3 regions of the Paenibacillus pasadenensis genome follow, and region 1 is predicted to be linked to each of the others. Evidence: riboswitches for the same ligand, from Rfam matches in the RefSeq annotation. Region 1 holds a riboswitch; each other region holds the start of a gene.
What was found. Region 1 has a riboswitch for thiamine pyrophosphate ahead of thiC (phosphomethylpyrimidine synthase ThiC). Riboswitches for the same ligand answer to the same signal wherever they lie in the genome.
Positions count from the first base shown of each region.

Region 1 (4,937 bases):
GCCATATGCTGTGCCAGCGCGCAGCCGAGCGAGCCGACGCCGGCGATCAGCACGCGGGAGCGGAATAGCGCCAGCTGGCCTTTTTCGCCGATCGGCGCGAACCGCATCTGCCGCGAGAAGCGCTCGCGCCGCTCCGCGCTCAGCCCTGCGACCGCTCCTTCCTCCGTCCGACCGACCTTTTCCATCCCGCCAGCCATCCCTGCTCTCGCTCCTGGCTCCATCCGTCCGGTCCCGCCTGCGACCAACTCTCCCTCCGTCCGACCGACCTCGCCTAAGACCGTTCCTTCCTCCGTCTGACCGGTCCCGCCTGCGACCGCCTCTCCCTCCGTCCGCCTCTCCTCACGCATAAATCTTGCCGCCGCCCGCCTTGAAGGCGTCCGCCTGCTCCTTCATGCCCGCCTCGATCGCCTCCGCTGTCTCCAGCCCCTCGCGCTCCGCATAGTCGCGGATGTCCTGCGTGATGCGCATGCTGCAGAACTTCGGTCCGCACATCGAGCAGAAATGCGCCGTCTTCGCGCCCTCGGCGGGCAGCGTCTCGTCGTGATAGCTCATCGCCCGCTCGGGATCGAGCGACAGATGGAACTGGTCGCGCCAGCGGAACTCGAAGCGCGCCTTGGACAGCGCGTCGTCGCGCAGCCTCGCGCGCGGATGGCCCTTGGCCAGATCGGCCGCGTGGGCAGCAATCTTGTAGGTGATGACGCCCTCCTTCACATCCTCCTTGTTCGGCAGGCCCAGATGCTCCTTCGGCGTCACGTAGCACAGCATCGCCGTCCCGAACCAGCCGATCATCGCCGCCCCGATCGCGCTCGTGATATGGTCGTATCCCGGCGCGATGTCCGTCGTCAGCGGACCAAGGGTGTAAAAAGGCGCCTCGTCGCACACCGCGAGCTGGCGGTCCATGTTCTCCTTGATGAGATGCATCGGAACATGGCCGGGGCCCTCGATCATCACCTGCACGTCATGCTTCCAGGCGATCTTCGTCAGCTCGCCGAGCGTGTCCAGCTCCGCGAACTGCGCTTCGTCGTTGGCGTCGGCGATCGAGCCGGGACGAAGGCCGTCGCCGAGCGAGAAGCTGACGTCGTACGCCTTCATGATCTCGCAGATCTCCTCGAAATGCGTATACAGGAAGTTCTCCCGATGATGCGCGAGGCACCACGCCGCCAGGATCGAGCCCCCGCGGCTGACGATGCCCGTCACGCGCTTCGCCGTCAGCGGCACGTAGCGCAGCAGCACGCCCGCATGGATCGTGAAGTAGTCGACGCCCTGCTCGGCCTGCTCGATCAGCGTGTCGCGGAACACCTCCCAGCTGAGGTCCTCCGCCTTGCCGTTCACCTTCTCCAGCGCTTGATAGATCGGCACCGTGCCGACCGGGACGGGCGAGTTGCGCACGATCCATTCGCGGGTCGTATGGATGTTCTTGCCGGTGGACAGGTCCATGATCGTGTCCGCGCCCCAGCGCGTCGCCCACGTCATCTTCTCGACCTCCTCCTCGATCGAGGAGGCGACGGCGGAGTTGCCGATGTTGGCGTTGATCTTCACATGAAAATGCCGCCCGATGATCATCGGCTCGATCTCCGGGTGGTTGATGTTGGCGGGAATGATCGCGCGGCCGGCGGCCACCTCGCTGCGCACGAACTCCGGCTCCATGCCCTCCCGGAGGGCGATGAACTCCATCTCCGGCGTCACGATGCCGCGCCGCGCGTAATGCAGCTGCGTCACGTTGCGGCCGGGCTTCGCCCGCAGCGGCTTGCGGCCGGTCGGCGGGAACCGCTCCGCGCCTTTTGCCGCCGCCTTCTCCGCATCTGTAAAGCCGTTGTCCTCCGGACGCACCTCGCGGCCGTCGTAGGCTTCCGTGTCGGCTCGCTCCGCGATCCAGCGCTCTCGCAAGGCGGGCAAGCCGCGCCGGATGTCCGCGACATAGCTTTCGTCCGTATACGGACCGCTGGAGTCGTACACGCGCACCGGCTCGTTGTGCACCTGCTGTCCGCGCATGTCGCTGTCCGTCAGCGCGATCTCGCGCACCGGCACGCGCACGCCCGGCGTCTTTCCGTCGATGTAGGCCTTGCGGCTCCCCGGCAGCGGCTTCGTCAGGATGGGCATATGAAAAAAACCTCCTCGCGGTTGTGGAATATCCGCTAGGAGGCTAGAGAGCAAAGAAAGCCGTGCTCGCGCATCGTTCCGTGACGGCTCGCCCTCGAGCCGGCACGGAGGGGCTTGGCCAGGTCTGCGCCCGCCGCCAGGTTGGGGCGGGCTTCGGGAGAAGGGTTCAAGGGCAGTCCGGATGGGAGTGATTCCCCCGCCTTCGACGCAAGGCAGCCGGCGAAGCCTTCCGACCGTGCCGCCCTTGTCTCTTTTGCCTTTCCCCTTCTTATCCGAACGTCGTCGCCTCCTTCCCATCCGCTTGGCGAGGCGCAAAAAAGCCGCCTCCCGGACAGGAAGCGGCGAATGGACGCAGACCGATACAAACGTTGCGCGATTCGACCACTTTCCTACGCTGGCATGACCCAGATCAGGTTCAAAGGGACCAAAGCTTCGCTTTATCTCAGCCCTTGCGGGCGCCCCTAGTGGATATCTTGGTTTTGAATATACGCTGTCTTTCAGGTGTCGTCAAGTTCGAACTTTTCATTCTACAAATAATAAAAAAAAACCACAAGGAGTGTTCTCGCATGTGGTTTTAAACTTAAGTTTCTAATCTATTGGTAGTTCAAACTAGCTCAAATCGAATCCGTTCATCAGCTTGGCCTTAAGGAGCCATTGGTACAGGGCTACGGCGGCGAATTCACGGTCAGCCGGGGCGTTGGGCTGATAATAGGTCTTGCCCGAAAGCAAGTAACCGTTCAAGACGCCCGCGTTCGTAAGCTTCTGGATGCTTTCTCTGGCATAAGCGGCCGCATGTGCCAGGTCTGTGTAAGCGACCGTTTGATCGGTCGTCAACTCGATGCCGGCAAGCTTCAATGCCCGCTCCAGGATAACAGCCAGATCCTGACGGGAGACTTTGTCATGTGGCGCGAATTTTCCCTTGCCGATGCCTTGGATCAACCCCGCTTCGCTGGCCGCCGCCACGTCGGCAGCAAACCAGTCGCCTTTTTTTACATCGGTGAAAGAGGCGAGCGCTGTTGACTTCAGACCGAGTGCCCGGACGAGCAGGGCGGTGAATTCGGCGCGGCTCAGGCTGGCATCGGGCGAATAAGTCGTCGCTGATGTACCGTTGATGATCCACTTGCCGGCCAAAGCCTCGATCACGCGAGCGGCGGCGGAGTCGTCAAGATCAGTAAAGTTCACGGTTCGAGTCGCCAAGGCGTACACCGAGAAGCCAGGGCGGCTGACGGTCACCTTCGTCGTGCCGTCCGCTTGCTTGCTCAAGATGGAAGCTACGGGAGAGACGGCACCGTCTTCTTCATACAGCACTCCTGCCTCGTCAAGCTCGAAGCTGCCGGGTACAGTGAATGTTCGGGTGATGAATAGATGGTTCGGGATGTCCACGGGCTTGCGACCGGCTGCAGTTGTCCAGTCGGCCTCAAATGAGACGGGTTGGCCGATTAGTTTGCCATTTCCTAAAGCAGTGACGAAAGCGCTGGAATCAGCAGCCGGCTTGATTTCCAATTCGAGACTGGAATTGGAGGGAGCGAGGCTCATCAGAGACAGCGGCAGAACAACGGACGATCCGCCAGCGCTGAAGACAACCGTGCTCTTCTTCGGCAAGGCTGAGAGCAGTTCGACTTGCCGGCCTGTCAATACAAGCTTGGCCTGCTCCTTGTTGGTCGAGATAACCAAGGATCCAGCGGAATTTCCAGCGGAAGCAATGGCTGCCGTCAGATCGGCGTCCGTGACGGTGACCATCATCATGCCGTCCTGAACGGTTTCGGTGCTTCTGATTGTATGTTCTGTATTCGAAATGACCGGAGACGGTTGCACGCTTGGAGCCGGCGACGCCGTCGGAATGCCCGGATCGGACGGAGCCGGTGACGGCGTCGGTGTTGATGACGGTGTTGATGACGGTGTTGATGACGGTGTCGATGACGGTGTCGGTGTCGGCGATGGCGTCGGCGTCGGAATATGAGGATTGTTGGCATCCTCATCTGAGATCACAGTAACCGTAGGGTCGATTCTGGATTTGTCGAAGGTTGCCCCTTCGGCATACCGGATCGTTCCTTTGCCCGTGACTTTTCCATTTACGACCAGGTCGCCGGACAAGAATAACACTTCATCTTCTGGAATGATCAGGCTGCCGTCTACGATCAGCTTGCCATAGATCGAGGTGGAAACCTGAGCGTGGTTCGGATTAAGCTCAGCTCTCGTCGAGCGATCGGTCGTGATGGTCGCCACTGCTTCTGCCGGTACGATGGAGCTGTCCAGAGTCGGAATGGTCGTGCTTCCGTCCCATTTTAGAGCCGGGAGCCGCTCCAGTGTATTGAACTTGACGAGGTCTTCCCGTTGAGAGTTCAGGACGACGGAGAGCTGCGCATCGTTGGAGAAGGTTCTCCATCCGAACGCATCGACCGAGCCGCCGAGTTTAGCTTCCTTGACTTGATTGAAAGCCCGAGACCCCAAATAGCGAACGGAATTCGGGATGGCGACGGAGGTCAAGCCGCTGTTGGAGAAAGCCTCATCCCCAATGTAGACCAATGAATCGGGCAGGTCGACCGAAGCCAATGCTTTTGCTCCCGAGAAGCCGCCGCGGTTGATCGCCGTAATCGAGTTCCCCATGACGATTTTCTTCAGGTTGTTCATAGCGGCGAACTGATACTCATTCACGAAGGTCGGACCGGCAGGAACCGTAATTTCCGTTTCTTTGATGCCGGCAAAGGCGCTGTCGTCAGCCCATTCGATTGATTGGGGAATTTCCAGATCGACGCCCCCATTATAGCCGGGCTCTTGTTGGCCGGAATAACCGAGCGCCTGGAAGCCCACTTCTTTCAGCTTTTTCGGATAGTTGA
Region 1 is NZ_NFEZ01000004.1:1,854,183-1,859,119, reverse strand. It holds gene B8V81_RS25880 (ThiF family adenylyltransferase) at 1-185, opposite strand, end outside; gene thiC (phosphomethylpyrimidine synthase ThiC) at 340-2,100, opposite strand; TPP riboswitch at 2,470-2,573, opposite strand; gene B8V81_RS17495 (leucine-rich repeat protein) at 2,710-4,937, opposite strand, start outside.

Region 2 (4,937 bases), 1.2 Mb from region 1:
CGAGCATGACGAGCAGCAGCTTCGGCAGCAGCCCGAAGCCGAACCAGATGACGAGCAGCGGCCCGAGCGCGATGATCGGCACGTTTTGCGACAGCACGAGCAGCGGGTAGACGCCGGCGCGCACGAGCGGCAGCAGATGCAGCAAGGCGGCGAGCGCGAAGCCCGCCGCCGATCCTCCCGCGAAGCCGAGCAGCGTCAGGCTCAGCGTCGCGCCGGCATGGCCGGCGAGCCGCTCTCGCGCTTCCCACGCATCGGCCAGGATGCGGCCCGGCGAAGGCATGAGCCATGCCTCGACGCCCCACAGCCGCACTGCCGCCTCCCAGAGCAGCAGCAGCGCCGCGAGCACGGCGAGCGGCGGCCACGCCGCCTTCAGCCGCGAGCGCGTTCGGCCGCCGGCCCGCGCACGCGCCGACTTAGCGCCATTGGCCGCCGCTCCGGCCCGCCCTGACGCTGCGCCATCGGCTGCCGCGTCGCGCCGGACGGCTTCGCGTCCGTCCGCCTCGTTCCGATCCGGCCCGCGATGGCCGCTACCGGCCATCCGGATACTTTTCGAGCAGGCGGTCCATCGAGGCTCCGCTGCCCGGATTGTAGTAGATTTTCACCTGGGAGATGACGGACGGGCAGCCGAGCTCGGCCAGCGCCTCGCTCATGCGGGCGACGACCGCGAGCAGCTGCTGCAGGTCGCCCTCCATCGTCGTCTCCAGCGGAGCGACGCGATAAGGCACGCCGGCCTCCTTGATGATGTCGATCGCCCGGTCGACGTACGGCAGGACGCTTTCTCCTCCCGGCGTCGTCGGCAAAATCTGGATGCTTACCAGCGCGTTGGCCATGTCGATGCTCTCCTCTCGTTCGAAACAGGGATCAATTTCCGTCTGCGGGCAGGAACTCGTTCGTGAACGCCTTCGCCAGGTCCGGCTTGGCGTCCATCAGGCCGTGCTCGACCATCCAGTCGGCGTACCCGTTCCACACCTCGGCCTTCTGCTCGCCCCAGCGGGCGGCGTCATCCTGGTATTTCGGGCTCAGCCACTTCTGGCTGGCGCGCACGAGCTCCGGATTCAGATCGGGCACGGCCGCGATCAGCGTTTCCGCCGCCCCTTCCGGATCGCGGATCGCGTCCTCGTAGCCGGCTGCCGCGCCGGCGACGAACGCGCGCACGAGCTCCGGCCGCTCGGCGATCAGCTTCTCGCTCGTCTGCAGCAGCGGAGTATAGTAGTCGAGCTTGTCGCTATAGTCGGTCAGATAGACCATGTTCAGCTGCTCGCCGCGCAGCTCCGCCTCGACGCCCGTCCATCCGTAGAAGATCCAGGCGAAGTCGATGTCGCGCTTGACGGCGGTGAAGAAGTCGGCGTTGCCCATGTTGACGATCTTGACCTGGCCGACATCCGCCTGCTGCTCCTGCATGAGCGAGGCGAGCACCTCCTGCTCGACCGGCGCTCCCCAGCCGCCGTACGTCTTGCCCTCAAAGTCTTTGGGCTCCTTGATGCCCTTGTCCGCCGGCGAGGCGAAGCCCGACGTATTGTGCTGGATGACCGCCGCGACCGAGACGAGCGGCAGCTCCTGCGTGCGCGCGAGCGTCAGGTTTTCCTGATAGCCGATGCCGAACTCCGCCTCGCCCTTGGCGACGAGCGTATCGGCGGCCGTCCCTTCGGGCGGCTGCACGATCTCGACGTCGAGCCCTTGCTCCTTGAAGTACCCCTTGTCGCGCGCCACATAAAGGCCGGTATGGTTCGTATTCGGCGTCCAGTCGAGCACGACCTTCACCTTTTGCAGCGGCGCGTCCGTCGCCGCCGCTCCGCCGTTCTCCTGCTCGGCGCTGCCGCCGCAGGCGGCCAGCGCGAGCGCCAGCGCCGCCGTCAGCATGCCGCTTGTCCATCTTGTCTTGCTCCCCATGTCTCTCCCCTGCTTTCTTCTCTCTCATGCCGCATCGCCTTCGTCGCCGTCCGCCGGCCGATCCGCGCAGCCGATCCCGCCCGAACAAAAAAAGACGTCTCCCCAAGGAAGACGTCGTGATGGATCGCAGATCGAGACTTGCGTACGGAAGCTCCCGAAAGGGCTGCTCCGCGGCGAGTCGGCTGCATACGGTTCCTACGCTGGCATTATCCAGATCAGGTGTACGGGTCGGGATGCTTCTCCCCTCTCAGCCGGCGTGCGCCAGCTCCCCAGCTATGCGGTTGTCAATAGTGCCATTATAGCAGAGCTCGGGCCGATTGCAACCGGATTGAAAAAGGACGCGGCCGGATTGCGGCAAGTCCGCAAGCCTGCAAGCCCGCAGGCCCGTTAGCGCCCTCCCGGCCGGACGCCGCTTTTGTCAGAGCCACTCCAGCTCGACGCGGACGCCCGCAGGGCGGCCTTCGTGGCGCAGCAGCAGCGTGGACGAGGCGGCATGGAACTCCGCCTCTACCGCATGGCCGCCGGATGCGTCAGCGCCCGGCCCGGCCAGCGGGATATCCGCCGCGCAGGCGCGGATGCGGCTCGGCATGGAACAAGCGCGCAGCCTCGTGCTCACCGTCATCTCGGACGGCGACTCCGACACGTAGCGGAACCGTCCGCCTTCCCGAGCCGCGTCCCGGACGCGGGAGGAGCTGACAAGCACGGAGGCGCGCCGCGCCGCCTCCGCCGCTCCCGGGCCGGCGTGCGCAGAGCCTGCCTGTGCCGGCTCCTCCTCGCCCCAGCCGCCGGCCGCTTCGCCCAGATCGTACAGCAGGGCGTCCTCGCCCGGCGCGAGCTCGATCCGATTCCGCACCGTCAGCTCCGCGTCGAACAGATCGACAAACGCTCCCTCGAGCACGGCCGAGCCGCCTGCCGCTTCGCTCTCGTCCAGCGCATGCGCGATCACATAAGGACCGCGCCGGATGCGCAGCAAGCCGCTCTCGCGGTAGTCGTCCGCCTCGCCGCGCAGCTCCAGCGCGCGCCGGATCGCGCCGAGCACGCGCTCCGCGCCTGCCGCGGAGCGCGACAGCTCGGCCGGATGGCAGCGCAGATGCAGCAGCGCGCCCTCCCCGACGGCATGCTCGCCCGGCTCCGGTTCCCGGCCTAGCCCCATCGCCTCGAACAGATGCTGCTCGGGACGCTCGTAGACGCGGCTTCCCGCCCCGCGATTCCACCATTCGCGCACGCCGTGGAACGGATCCGAGCCGTCGCCGGCATAGATCAGCACGCCGCCCTCCCGCGCCCATTGGGCGAGCGCCTGATGGATGCCGGGATGCTCCGGCTTCATGAACTCGTAGCTGAGCAGCAGGACGCGGTAGCCCTCGAGATAGCCGGGGAACGTCAGGATGTTGTCGAGCTGGACCGGGCGCAGCGGGATGCCATTCTTGACCGGCGGCAGCGCCAGTCCGTAAAAGGCCGAGAAGTCCAGCAGCTCCAGCTGCCGCGTCGTCAGTCCGTCCGCCGCCTCCGTGCCGTCGTCGTTGAACTCGCCTCCATCCTCTCCCTCCCCGAGCACGTCGCCCCGCTGGTACATGGACGAGTTGGCCAGGCAGAGGCCGATGCCGGACGGTCCGGCCCCGGCGCCGGACGGATCGGGAGCCTCCTCGTGGCGATGCATGTCTCGCAGCAGGTTCATGACGGTCAGCAGCTCCGTCTTGTAGGCTTCGGGGATCGGCTCCTTGCCGCTGCCGTCCTCGGTCGGATAGTCCAGCTCGAACACCCGCCACGGCCACGGGCACACCTCGTACTGCTTCACGTCCGGATGCAGCAGGGAGGCGACGACCGTCGCCCGGTAGTTGCGGCGGTAGTCGCTCCAGCTGTAGCGCGGATTGTCCTCGATCGGATCGTGCAGGAACCACATCTCGCGGCCGGTGCCGCGCGTCAGCTCCTGCATGATGCCATATTCCAAATAGGCCGTCTCGAACGTGCGCTCGCGGCGCACGCCCTGATAGACGTTGGCCGTGCGCGCCGTGCCGGTCCAGATCTGGGCGATATAGCCGTCGCATGACGGCATCGAGACGAGCAGCGCCTCCGGGCTGACGATCCGCCACTGGGCGTAGTTGATCAGGCTGTGCGTCGGCACGTAGAAGCGGATCGCCCGATCATAGGCGACGAGCGCGTATTCCTTCATCTCGCCGCAGATGCGCTCGAGCGTGCGCGCATACATCGCCGCCTTCAGCTTCGAGGCCCGGTACTGGGCGTCCGGCGAGCGATGCGGCTCCTGCCAGTCCTCGCCGTAATAGCTCCGCCACTCCCGCTTGAACGCCTCCTCGTAGCCCGACTGCGCCCAGAACTCCGGCTCCTCCAGATGGATCGCCTCGACGCCGCAGTCGATCGCCCGGCGGATCTGCTCCGCCAAATACCGGGCGAACGAGATCGTCGGCGCCATGTACGGCACGTCCTTGCCGTGCAGCATCGGGTCGCCGGAGCGCAGCTTCTGCGCCTCGTCCCAGTGCTCCCGCCCGTCGAACCTGCCGTACAGGTAATCCTGGTATTCGCCCCACGAGACGCCGGTCATGAGATGGATCGTGTAGCCGGCCTTCCTCCAGCCCTCGATCCGCTCGGGCAGATCGTCCGAAATGCCGTACACCATGACGAAATCCGTCCGCAGATCGTACTTGGGCCCGTACGGACGGGATTCCTGGAATCCCGTCCGCTCCTGCCGGCCCGCTTCCTCCCGCTTCATGTCGCGGCCTCCTTTCGGGCAAGCGCCCGGATCAGTTCGGCATCTGCAGCTGCACGACTTCCTTGCCCTTCAGGTTCTCGTTCACGTACTGGATCGCCTCCGGATAGCCGGTCTTCTTGATCTGCTCGCGCAGCGCGCCGATGATGTCCAGCGCCGCTTCGTCGGACTTGGCGAATACCGCTTCCTTCCAGACGTCGCCGATTTTGTCCATCGACGGCTTGAGCTCCTCCCACTGCGGCGACTTGGCCATGACGTCGGCGGCGTTGTAGGCCGAGATGACGGAGATGCCGTTCGGACGGAGGATTTTGCGCGCGCTTTCCAT
Region 2 is NZ_NFEZ01000004.1:3,088,942-3,093,878, forward strand. It holds gene B8V81_RS22995 (ABC transporter permease) at 1-538, opposite strand, end outside; gene B8V81_RS23000 (thiamine-binding protein) at 528-830, opposite strand; gene B8V81_RS23005 (ABC transporter substrate-binding protein) at 862-1,890, opposite strand; TPP riboswitch at 2,065-2,172, opposite strand; gene B8V81_RS23010 (hypothetical protein) at 2,309-4,615, opposite strand; gene B8V81_RS23015 (extracellular solute-binding protein) at 4,647-4,937, opposite strand, start outside.
Region 2: another riboswitch for thiamine pyrophosphate. It lies ahead of B8V81_RS23005 (ABC transporter substrate-binding protein); the one in region 1 lies ahead of thiC (phosphomethylpyrimidine synthase ThiC).

Region 3 (4,937 bases), 1.5 Mb from region 1:
TCTATCCTACACCCGCACAGGCAGAATCGGCAAACTTTTTTTCTGATTCCTGACGTTTCGTCATGGACGGAGAGGGAAAGCGATCGCAGGCCGGCAGGAGGGGACAACTTTTCCGCACCTTGCCGCGTTCAAGAATGAGAGCCGTAGACTTGCGGACACACAGACAAAGCTTGCGACGGGAAAGAGGAGAGTCGGCATGCAGAAAAAAACGACGAAGACGGACGGGCCGCAGAAGAGCTTGATCGAAGGGCTGTACGAAGCCCATCTGCCCGTATCGAATCTGGAGCGAAGCCGGGCGTTTTACGCGGGTCTCGGCCTTCGCCAGGCTTGGGAGGACGAGGACACCGTCTTTTTCTGGATCGAGGAGGGCAAAAGCTGGATCGGCCTGTGGCTCGCTCCGGAGCTGGCGGCTCTGCCCTATCATCCGGCCATCCGGCATGCGGCGTTCCGCGTCGATTGGGAAGGGCTGCTGCGCAGCGCGGCCTGGCTGAAGGCGCGGGGAATCGAGCCGGCGCCGTTCGGGCGGCAGCCGGACGCCGCCCCGTTCGTAAGGCCTCATCAGGCCAACGCGTCCATCTACTTCGACGACCCCGACGGCAACAGCCTCGAGCTCATGTGCTCCGTGGAGGTGCCGGCGGACTGGCGGGAGCACGCGGGCAAAATCCCGGCCGCCGACTGGCCGCCGGGCAACGGAGGGACAGCTTGAAGCGGGCGGCCGCCTGGCTGCTGCCGCTTCTGATCTTTGCCGCCGGATCCGCCGCCGCAGCCTGGCTGCTGATCGGGCCGCCCGCCTCCGGAGACGGCTGGGCGGCCATCGGCAAGGCCGCTCCGGACGAAGCCGCCTCGGCGCGGAAGAGGGTGGTGCTGGCCGCATATGCCGGCCTGACGCCGGAGGAGAGCCGGCTGCTGCCGGCCAGCCCGAAGGATTCCGCCGTCTCGGCAATGACGGCAGGCCCGGAGCTGGCGCAGCGGATCGGCGCGGAGCATGAAGGCCGGACCGTGCATGCGGTCCGCTTCCGCGTCATAGGGCCGGGCGATGCGGGCACGCTGACCGTGTACTTGTCGCAGGACGGCAAGACCGTACTCGGCAAAGAGCGGGCCCGCTAGCGGATTTTTTCCGGCTGCAGCTCCATCTGGCGCGTCCGGGCAGCCGGCAGCCCGACTTTTTCCGGCTGCAGCTCCGGCTGGCGCGTCCGCGCGGCCGGCAGCACGACTTTTTCCGGCTGCAGCTCCGTCTGGCGCGTCCGGGCGGCCGGCAGCACGACTTTTTCCGGCTGCAGCTCCGGCTGGCGCATCCGCGCAGCCGGCAGCCCGACTTTTTCCGGCTGCAGCTCCGGCTGGCGCGTCCGCGCGGCCGGCAGCACGACTTTTTCCGGCTGCAGCTCCGGCTGGCGCATCCGCGCAGCCTGCAGCACGACTTTTTCCGGCTGCAGCTCCGGCTGGCGCATCCGCGCAGCCTGCAGCACGACTTTTTCCGGCTGCAGCTCCGGCTGGCGCGTCCGCGCGGCCTGCAGCACGACTTTTTCCGGCTGCAGCCTCTACTCGCGTTGCTCCAGCCTTCCTCCCTGCTTGCCCGCGCGATCCAACCTCGAAAACGAAAGGAGCCTTCATCCACGGTGTGGATGAAGGCTCCTTGTCGACGCGCTGACGATTCTAAAGGGGGCTGAACCTGCCCTTCGCGAGCCGCCGGCCCTGGGCATCGGCGGCCCTGGCAGGCTTGACGCTCGCCTGCGCCTCGCCGGCGCTTAGGCGCGGGCCGCGCCGCCTACGCTCGCTCCGCGCCTACGCCCGCCCCTGCGTCCGCACGCTGCCGTCCCCCGCCTTACGCCCGCGCCGGAGCCGGGACATCCTGCGGATGCGGCTCCGTCACCAGCGCGACGGCATCGGCGTTGCTCTGCACCTGCTGCGGATTTTTGCAGCCGGGGATGACCGACGTCACCGCCGGATGGCGCAGGCACCAGGCGAGCGCCCATGCCGCCATGTCGACGCCCTCCGGCACTTCTTCCGCAGCGATGCGCTCCACTTCCTCGAGGCGGCGGCGCACCTGCTCCGCATCCTGGCGGTGGCGCACGTCGGTCGCGCCGAACTCCGTGCCCGGCTTGTACTTGCCGCTCAGGAAGCCGCTCGCTAGCGGCACCCGCGCCAGCACGCCGAGATCCTGCGCCTCGCAGGCCGGGAAGACGCGCTCCTCCGGCTTGCGGTCGAGCCGATTGTAGACGACCTGGATCGCCTGCGAGCCGACCCGCGTCGAGGCCTCGGTCTGGTGGAGGTTGTCGTTGCTGCCGATGGAGGTGCCCAGATGGCGGATCTTGCCTGCCTGCACCTGCTTGTCCAGCGCCGTCCACAGGTCGTCGTTGTCGAACGCCGCGTCCGGACCCGAGTGGAACTGGTACAGGTCCACGTAGTCGGTGCGCAGCGCTTTGAGCGAGGCGTCGAGCTGCCGCACGACATCCTCCGCGTCGTACACGTCGGTCCGCTTGAACCGCTCGTGGAAATGATGGCCGAACTTCGTGGCGACGATCCAGTCCTCGCGCCTGCGGCGGCTGAGGTACCCTCCGATGAGCTGCTCCGACAGATGGTCTCCGTAGCATTCCGCCGTGTCGATGAGGTTGATGCCGAGCTCCGCGCCCTTGTCGAGAATCGCGTCCGCCTCGTCCTGCGAGAAGTCCATGCCCCACTCCCCGCCGAATTGCCAGGTGCCGATGCCGACGACCGACACGTTCAGCTCCGTTTTGCCCAAGCGACGATATTTCATTGGCCAATCCCTCCTTTTCTTCCAGCTTACCCGCCTTTGAAAACGGATGCAACCGCCGACGCCCTCAACTCCGTCCGCAATGCCCGTCCTGCCGCCCGCCGGCACTCCCTATTGCCGAACCGGATTTTCCAAGGTATAGTAAGAGCACTTTCATAGCATGCATGGGGGCTCGATGAAGTCGGGCTGAGACTGCGGCCGCATGCCGCTGACCATTGATCTGATCTGGGTAATGCCAGCGTAGAGAGAATGCATCGCGCCAACTTGGGAAAGGCCCTGTCCGCTTAGGGACTTCCGTCCGCCGCTCCGTCCGGGCGGGCGGAGCCTTTCCTGTCCGGCCTGCCGCGTGCAGGCCGGCCGAGTCCTGCGTTCCGCCGCCATAGGGGGACGCGAGGCGCGCCTGTCCGATTCCATCTGCCCGCCGGCTGTCCGGCGGGCTTTTTTTCGCATCCGCCGACAGCAGCCGCTCCGGGATCATGCCGCTGTGAGAGACCGATTCCCCATCCGAAAGGAAGCTGATCCCATGTCCACCGCACCAGCCTCCGGCCGCGCGACGCGCGCCGGCAATCGCCTCACCCTCGCCGACATCCTCGTCACGATCGTCGTCTCGGTCGTCTTCGGCCTCGTCTACAAGATCTGGGGGCCGATGTACGACGTCCTCAAGCCGCTCGGCCTGCACGCCGAGCAGCTCAGCTACGGCATGTGGTTCATGGCCGGCACGTTCGCGTTCCTGCTCATCCGCAAGCCCGGCGTCGCCATCCTCGCGGAAGTCGCCGCCGCCGCGATCGAGGCGTTCCTCGGCGGATCGTGGGGCATCTCGACGCTCTGGTACGGCCTGTTCCAGGGCCTCGGCGCCGAGCTGTTCTTCGCGCTGTTCCTGTACCGCAAGGCCGGTCCGATCGTCGCCGTGCTCGCCTCCGTCGGCGCCGCCGTCGCCTCGATCTTCATCGACCGCTACTACGGCTACATCGACCAGCTCGCGTTCTGGAACTACGCGCTGTTCGTCTCCATGCGGCTGCTCGGCAGCGTCGTCATCGCCGGGCTGTTCGCCTGGGCGCTCGCCCGCGCGCTGGAGCGCACCGGCGTGACGAGCCTGCTGCGTCCGGCTTCGGCCAAGGACTACGACGCGCTGGATGGCTGAGCGGATGAGCGGCCTCAACCGGGGCGCGGCAGCGCCGGGTAACGAGGCGGAGTCGGGGAACGCGGAGGAGTCGGGAAAAGCGGCCAGTCAGGACGCGGAGCGCGCGGCTGCCGGCTCGCTGCGGACGGAAGCCGCCGGAGCGCCTGCCCGGAGCGGCGCTGCGGCCGTGCCGGTCGCGGCCGAGGCGATCGGCCTGCGGCTCAAGTACCCCGGCGAAGAAGCGCCGCTGCTGTTCCGCGACCTCGACGTGACGATCCGGCGCGGAGAGAAGGTGCTGCTGCTCGGACCGAGCGGCTGCGGCAAGTCGACGCTGCTGCAGGTGCTCGGCGGCCTCGTGCCGTCAGCGATCCCGATTCCGCTGAAGGCGGAGCGGCTCGTCGTGCCGGAGCGGCCCGGCTACGTGTTCCAGGATCCCGAAGCGCAGTTCTGCATGCCTTATGCGGACGAAGAGATCGCTTTTGCGCTGGAGAACCAAGCCGTCCCCCGCGAACAGATGCCGGAGCGGATCGCGGCCTGCCTCGAGCAGGCCGGGCTAGAGCTGCCCGACCCGCACACGGCCGTCTCGGAGCTGTCCCAAGGCATGAAGCAGCGGCTCGCCGTCGCCTCGATGCTGGCCGTCGATCCTGACGCGCTGCTGCTCGACGAGCCGACCGCGCTGCTCGACCCGGAAGGCACAGCTCAGGTATGGGACGCGCTGCGCCGCATCTGGGACGGCCGGACCGTGCTCATCGTCGAGCACAAGATCGACCTCATCGCCGGGGATATGGACCGCATCCTGCTGTTCTCGCCGGACGGACGGCTGGAGGCGGACGGCCCGCCGGAGGAGATCTTTCGCGACTGCCGCGCGCAGCTGCGTCGCTACGGCGTCTGGTACCCGGGCTTCTGGGACGATGAGGCAGCGGCAAAGGCAGGCCGCTTCGGCTCCACGGACGGCGGAGCGCATGCGGGAGCGGCGGCTCCGCTCGATGCGGCCGACGAGACTCATGTCTTGCCGCATGCGCCCGTTCCGGCCGGCGGCGGGACGCTTCTCGCAGCGGCAGCGGC
Region 3 is NZ_NFEZ01000004.1:359,927-364,863, reverse strand. It holds gene B8V81_RS11350 (VOC family protein) at 239-706, shown strand; gene B8V81_RS11345 (hypothetical protein) at 703-1,107, shown strand; gene B8V81_RS11340 (hypothetical protein) at 1,104-1,517, opposite strand; gene B8V81_RS11335 (aldo/keto reductase) at 1,823-2,755, opposite strand; TPP riboswitch at 2,907-3,016, shown strand; gene B8V81_RS11330 (ECF transporter S component) at 3,276-3,893, shown strand; gene B8V81_RS11325 (ABC transporter ATP-binding protein) at 3,898-4,937, shown strand, end outside.
Region 3: another riboswitch for thiamine pyrophosphate. It lies ahead of B8V81_RS11330 (ECF transporter S component); the one in region 1 lies ahead of thiC (phosphomethylpyrimidine synthase ThiC).